2 linked regions of the Methanolobus zinderi genome follow. Each later gene encodes a partner of the first gene's protein in a complex. Links are inferred from orthologs where the notes say so. Each region holds a gene or a part of one and is shown in the gene's direction. Other genes may lie near its edges.

Region 1 (3,277 bases):
TGTTGAATTTGTGATTGCAGCGAAGTCACGGACATGTGTGAGGAGACCTGCAATGTACTGCTTTGCAGTTTCTGAGAGCTGGTCTGATGTGTTTGGATCGTAGAATGCGTTCTTGCCGTCCTTCATGAGGGACTGGTTGGAGTGCATACCTGAACCGTTTTCACCAAAGAGTGGTTTTGGCATGAATGTTGCGTAGTAGCCCATGTGTGCTGCAATGGACTTTACAACATATTTGAATGTTACAATGTTGTCACATGTGGTAAGTACATCACCGAATCTGAAGTTTATCTCGTGCTGTGATGGAGCTACCTCGTGGTGGGATGCTTCGATCTTGAATCCCATATCCTCAAGAGCAAAGTCTATTGCTCTTCTTACATCCTGTGCCTTGTCAAGAGGTGTGAAGTCGAAATATCCACCGTGGTCTGTAAGGTTTGTGGTTGGGTGACCATTCTCATCGAGCTCAAACAGGAAGAATTCACACTCAGGACCGATATTCATTGTGTAGCCCTTTTCTGCTGCCTTCTCGATAGCTCTTTTCAGGACGTATCTTGGGTCGCCTTCGAATGGTTGACCGTTTGGTCTGTATACATCACCAATGATACGGGCGACTGCGCCTTCCTGAGGTCTCCATGGGAGAATTCTGAAGGTTGTTGGGTCTGGCATGAGGATCATGTCGGACTCTTCGATCCTTGTGAAACCTTCGATTGATGAACCATCGAACATTACACCATTTTCAAATGCTTCATCGAGATCTTCTGCAGGGATTGCCCAGCTTTTGATCATACCCATTGTGTCGGTGAATTGGATTCTTATGAATTTAACATCGTTCTCAGTTACAGCCTGTAACACTTCTTCCTTTGTTACTGGATTTGATTTTACCATTTTGATTACTCCTCTATTCATTAGGGGTTGTAAGTATCCCATTACCTATTATCCTCTATAAATAAGTATCGCTTTGTAGTTGGCATGAAAACCCCATTTCTAACTCCTACAAACAAAGAGAGCTTATAACTAATAAACATGCACGGTAGAGTTTCTATTTGGTACACGGAAGAATAAGTGCTCCAATATGCAGACGTTTTCCCAGTAAGCTAAAGGATCTCAGAACGTGGAAGAAAAACAAGCGATAACCCTGACCGAGATTTCGGACCATTTTTTGTCGGAAGGTTTATCAGATTTGCAAAAAATACAGAGAAGGAGCTATAATTTTACTTCACGAAAAAGCTCTCAAAAATGTGAGTACCATGTCTTATACATCACAGGACAATGCAGGCATATCAAGCGGAGTCAAAAATGCCTGCAAGGATATATTCAAGTGTATGCAGTGTGGCGTATGCAGCGGCAGCTGTCCTTCCGGCAGGCATACCAGCCTTAACATCCGGAAACTTGTCAGAAAAGCCGCCAGGAATTCCGACGTGATCCGGGAAGAGGAATTATGGATGTGCACCACCTGTTACAACTGCCAGGAGCGCTGCCCGAGGAACATTGATATCGTAGACGCAGTACTCGGTATCAGGACACTTGCAGCACATGAAGGGATAATGCATTCCGAGCACAGAAAGGTCAGTGAACTTCTCCTTGAGCATGGTCATGCAGTGCCAATTGATGAGGAGAACAGAAAAAACAGAGTTGAGATCGGACTTGAAGAGTTACCCGAAACCGTCCACAAGTATCCGGAAGAGCTTGAAGAAATAAAAACACTCCTCAGCTCATGTGGCTTTGACAGATTGCTGGGAAAGAAAAGGAAAGGGAGCTTGAAGAGGAAGTAAAATGAAAGGACTTACAATCTTTCTTGGCTGCCTGATACCAAACAGATATCCCGGTATAGAGATGGCAACCAGGTTATGTCTTGCAAAACTGGATATCGATTTTGTCGACCTTGAAGGTGCTTCCTGCTGCCCTGCCCCGGGAGTGTTCAGATCTTTTGACGAACCAACCTGGCTTGCTGTTGCAGCCCGCAATATAGTACTTTCCGAAACCCTGCAGAGAGACATACTGACCATATGCAACGGATGCTTTGCTTCACTGGCCGATGCAAACCAAATATTAAAGAGCGAGCCGCAGTTAAGGGAGAAGACCAATGAGCATCTGGCAAAGCTCGGAAAGGAATTCAAAGGAAATGTCGAGGTCAGACATATAATAGAGTACCTCTACAAAGACGTAGGTATAGATAATATAAGATCACATCTGGATAAAACACTTGACCTCCGGGTTGCCGTGCATTACGGATGTCACCTGCTCAAACCATCAAGGAGCAGGGGGCTTGGAGCCTTTGAGCGTCCTGAGTTCTTCGACGAGCTGATCGAGTGTCTGGGTGCAACAAGTGTGGATTACCCGGATAAGATGGAATGCTGCGGAGCCGGTGGAGGAGTGCGTTCGGCATTAAAGGACGATTCCCTGAAGATGGCAGACCACAAACTCTCCCGAATAAAGGAGGCGAATATCGACTGTATAGTCAATGCCTGTCCTTTCTGCCATATGCAACTTGATGCGGGCCAGGAGGAGATCAGACAGAAGACCGGAACAGACTATAATATACCGGTATTGCACTACACGCAACTTCTGGGACTGGCAATGGGTTTTCCCGCGGAGATGCTGGGGATAGACCGAAATGTCACTATCAATAAAGACTTCATTGAAAAGATAGAACGTATATTACTATCAGAGGAAATGGAATAATCGTGAAGAAAAATCTATATTCTATATTATAGTATCCTGAACATAAGATTCCACCAATAAGTTTAAGAAACTGAATGCTATTACAGTGTACCGCGATATGAGCGTGTGGCCTAGTCAGGATATGGCGGCAGCCTCCTAAGCTGCAAGCCGGGGGTTCAAATCCCTTCACGCTCGCTATTTTTCCTTTAATGATTTCCGGAGATCTATGATTGATAATAAGAAAGGCTATTGTTAACGATATACCAGGTATAAAGAGCATCATAGATAACTATGCAAAACAGGAACTGATGCTCCAGCGTTCTTTAAGTGAACTCTATGAGTTCACCCGCAGTTTCTACGTCTGTGAGATAGATAACGAGATCATAGGCTGCTGTGCCCTTCAGGTAAGCTGGGAGGACATGGCAGAGGTGATGTCCTTTGCCGTAAAGAAAGAATATCGAGAACAGGGTATCGGCACCGAACTTGTAAGATCCTGCCTTGATGAGGCAAAGGACCTTGGAATAAAAAATGTATTTACGCTGACCTATGCAGTTCCCTTCTTTGAGAAGCAGGGGTTTAAGATAATCGACAAGCAGCTACTTCCACATAAGGTATGGAG
Region 2 (3,387 bases), 1.2 Mb from region 1 along the record:
GTAGCAAACATTCCATCAAGCATGAACTTGTCTGTCCTTGCGTCATTCAGGCCATTTGCCCTTGCCTTTGAGTTATAGAATGCAATGCTTTTCAGCAGATACATGAGATCATCCTGAAGGTCTGCAACATCGCCTTTCTTTCCACAAACGCCATTCTTTGTACATCCGGTTCCGTTAAGAGTTTCTTCACATTGGTAGCAGAACATATTTTTCACCATTTACTAATTGATATCTTTTGGATACCAGTATATTGGTGATACTGTGTTATAAGTAAGACAGTTTCCGATCGGATACTCCAGAAAGAGAGGATTATAGATTATTTAATTAAAAATAGGTGCATCAATCAGGTGTTTACCTTTTTTAACAAATGCAGGTTATCAGGCTATTGCCCTGTTTTAAAAATTAGCTTGTCATGGATTTTCTTGTTCCGGCAATTTTAAATAGGTTTTATTCAAGATCAATAGGTAGCAAAGTTTCTTTCCTTTTATCCAAAACTATATCTCATTCCACGTCGTCCATTCTTCAAAACAAGGAAAAATCAAAATGCGCATCGGAGTATACATATGTCACTGCGGCCTGAACATAGCCCATACCATTAACGTCGTTTCCCTTCAGGAGAAAGTGAACGATCTTGAGGACGCTACGGTTGTAAGGGACATCCAGTTCATGTGTTCTGATTCCGGACAGGAATCCATAATCAAGGATATCAAGGAAAACGAGCTTGATCGTGTGCTTGTTGCTGCATGTTCACCTCATTTGCATGAGCCTACTTTCAAGAGGGTGCTTACAAAGGCAGGTCTTAATCCTTTCCTTCTGGAAATGGTAAACATCCGTGAGCAGTGCTCATGGGTTCACCAGGAAGAGCCACAGATGGCCACCCAGAAGGCATTTGATCTTATCAGGATGGGTATTGCCAGACTGAAACTGCTCGATCCGCTGGAGATAGAGAAGGTCGAGGTCACAAAGGATGTGCTTGTGATCGGGGGAGGTGTTGCCGGTATCGAGGCCGCACTCACGCTTGCGGATTCGGGCTATCATGTCTACATGGTTGAGAAGGAGCCCACGATAGGTGGCAAGATGGCTCTGCTCAACGAGGTTTTCCCAACCAATGACTGTTCTATTTGTGTGCTCGCGCCCAAGATGACCGATGTGCAGAACCATCCGAACATAGATCTTATCACGATGGCCGAGGTCAGCGAGGTCACGGGTTCTGTGGGAAACTTCCATGTTACCGTTAAGCAAAAACCCCGGTATGTGGATGAGGACAAATGCAAGGGCTGTGTGGAAGAATGTGGTGGCGTATGTCCTGTTGAAGTTTCCAATCCATTCGACTTCGGACTTGGCAAGGCCAAAGCCATCAATATGCCAATCCCGCAGGCAGTGCCACAGGTAGTCTATATAGACAGTAAGTACTGCGTTGGCTGTGGCCTGTGCAAGCAGGCATGTCCGGCGGATGCCATCGATTATGAGCAGAAGGAGGAAACGCTGGAGTTCACTGTGGGTGCCATAGTGCTTGCAACCGGTTACAAGCTCTTTGATGCGTCACGCAAGCCGGAGTACGGTTACGGAATCTATCCCGATGTCATCACCAATATGGAACTGGAACGCCTGTTAAATGCTGCCGGTCCCACCAGGGGGAGGGTGCTTGTCCCGTCCACCGGAGATGTTCCGCACAAGGTTGCATTCATCCAGTGTGTGGGTTCAAGGGACGAGAAGGTGGATAATCCATATTGTTCCAGGGTCTGCTGCATGTCCAGCATGAAAAATGCCCAGTTGCTCAAGGAACGCTATCCTGACATGGATATTACCATTCATTACATTGACATCCGTGCATCCGGTGAGATGTACGAGGAATACTATATAAGGACCCAGTCCATGGGTATCAACTTCACTCGTGGCAGGGTTGCAGAGATACTGCCGGAAGATAGCGGAAGACTTAGTCTGCGTTATGAGGATACACTTGCAGGTGAGATACATGAAGACCCGTATGATATGGTAATTCTGGCAACAGGTATGGAAACCGTATCGGATGCCGACCAAATCTCCCGTGTGCTGAATCTGACTACACGTTCTGACCGTTTCTTTTCAATAGCCCATCCCAAGATGCGTCCGGTTGATTCTCATGTAAAGGGAATCTATATAGCAGGATGCGCCTCCGGACCCAAGGAAATACAGGTTTCCATAGCCCAGGGCAGTGCAGCAGCCTCCAAGGTAATGCAGTTGCTCTCAAAGGGTGAGCTGGAAAGCGATCCGCTCAGTGCACATGTTAATCCTGATGCATGTATCGGCTGTTCCATCTGTGCCGATGTGTGTCAGTTCAATAAGATCAGTATGATTGACCACAAGGCTGTTGTGGATGAGCTTTCCTGCATGGGATGCGGTGCATGCAGTGCATCCTGTCCGTCAGATGCCATATCCATGCGTAACAGTACTGACGAGCAGATCTTCTCGCAGATACGTGCAGCCACCGAGGTCAAGTCCCAGTTCCCCCTTATAATCGCATTCCTGTGTAACTGGTGCAGCTATAAGTGTGCCGACCTTGCTGGCACATCACGGGTTCAATATCCGAGCAATATCAGGACAATCAAGGTCATGTGTGCAGGACGTGTTGATCCTGCATTCGTGCTCGAGGCATTTGAACAGGGTGCCGACGGTGTGCTTGTAGCAGGTTGCAGGCTTGGTGAGTGTCACTATATCTTTGCCAATTACAATGCAAAGCACAGGATGGAAGCCCTTCAGGAAGTATTGAAGGACATAGGCATCGATCCCGAAAGGCTGAAGGTGGAATGGTTATCCGCTGCCGAAGGTGAGAAATTTGCAAACACGATTGAGGACATGGTTGAATATCTGGAAAAGATCGGTCCTATAGGTTCCGAACTGCTGGAGGAGCCCCAATGACTGAAAAACGTGAGGACAATTGCGAGGAAGATTCACTGACAGTTATAAGGGAAATGGATGTGGAAGATACACATTTCATCTACAAGCTGATAACCGATGAATCAGTCAAGTTCCTTGATTATGATTACAAGCGCTGTATTGGCTGTGGTCTCTGTGTCGGCCTGTGCCCCACAAAGGCACTGGAACTCGGTCCCATGCAGGAGATATCCACTGGCCTTGATGCTCCGCCTGTGACACTTGATCTTGATAAGTGCACTTTCTGTTCAATGTGTGCAAGTTTCTGTCCGGTAAAAGCATTCAAAATGACATCAGAAGGTGATTTCCCGGAACATGAGAAGTTCCCGGAATTCGATTCATATGTCAGGATGAACGAGAAATGCCTGCCATGTGCCCTCTGCAAAGCATCATGTCCCGAGGATGCCATTGATGTGGAATTCACCTTCCCGAAAAAAGAGGAGATAGCATTATTCAAAGAAGATGCCGAAGGTG

What was found.
Region 2: the proteins of hdrC (region 1) and hdrA2 are in contact, whole or in part, in a cryo-EM structure (PDB 7BKB), measured with the Methanospirillum hungatei proteins. The link is inferred for Methanolobus zinderi from one-to-one orthologs. Residues at the interface, in WP_011448820.1 of Methanospirillum hungatei: Arg18, Arg19, Tyr20, His21, Leu22, Asp24, Ile40, Asn42, Met43, Cys44, Tyr45, Gln46, Arg65, Leu66, Arg69, Val72, Leu73, Leu75, Glu78, Arg100; in WP_011448822.1 of Methanospirillum hungatei: Lys396, Tyr441, Glu455, Tyr458, Tyr459, Gln462, His463, Lys467, Phe468, Ile469, Phe488, Asp491, Leu493, Leu494, Arg496, Pro497, Val498, Asp499, Val500, Glu501.

What each region holds. Positions count from the first base shown.
Region 1 is NZ_CP058215.1:380,032-383,308, reverse strand. The notes cover bases 60-3,006. They hold hdrC (CoB--CoM heterodisulfide reductase subunit C), read left to right. Parts: upstream 60-1,244; coding sequence 1,245-1,769; downstream 1,770-3,006. Other genes in these bases: HWN40_RS01870 (N-acetyltransferase), read left to right, coding at 2,889-3,006; hdrB (CoB--CoM heterodisulfide reductase subunit B), read left to right, coding at 1,771-2,679; glnA (type I glutamate--ammonia ligase), read right to left, coding at 60-882. Also shown: more of glnA, read right to left, coding at 1-59; more of HWN40_RS01870, read left to right, coding at 3,007-3,277.
Region 2 is NZ_CP058215.1:1,564,280-1,567,666, reverse strand. Bases 164-3,220 are described here. They hold hdrA2 (CoB-CoM heterodisulfide reductase HdrA2), read left to right. Parts: upstream 164-543; coding sequence 544-2,898; downstream 2,899-3,220. Other genes in these bases: HWN40_RS07670 (4Fe-4S binding protein), read left to right, coding at 2,895-3,220; hcp (hydroxylamine reductase), read right to left, coding at 164-206. Also shown: more of hcp, read right to left, coding at 1-163; more of HWN40_RS07670, read left to right, coding at 3,221-3,387. UniProt on the Methanocaldococcus jannaschii protein: Part of a complex that catalyzes the reversible reduction of CoM-S-S-CoB to the thiol-coenzymes H-S-CoM (coenzyme M) and H-S-CoB (coenzyme B).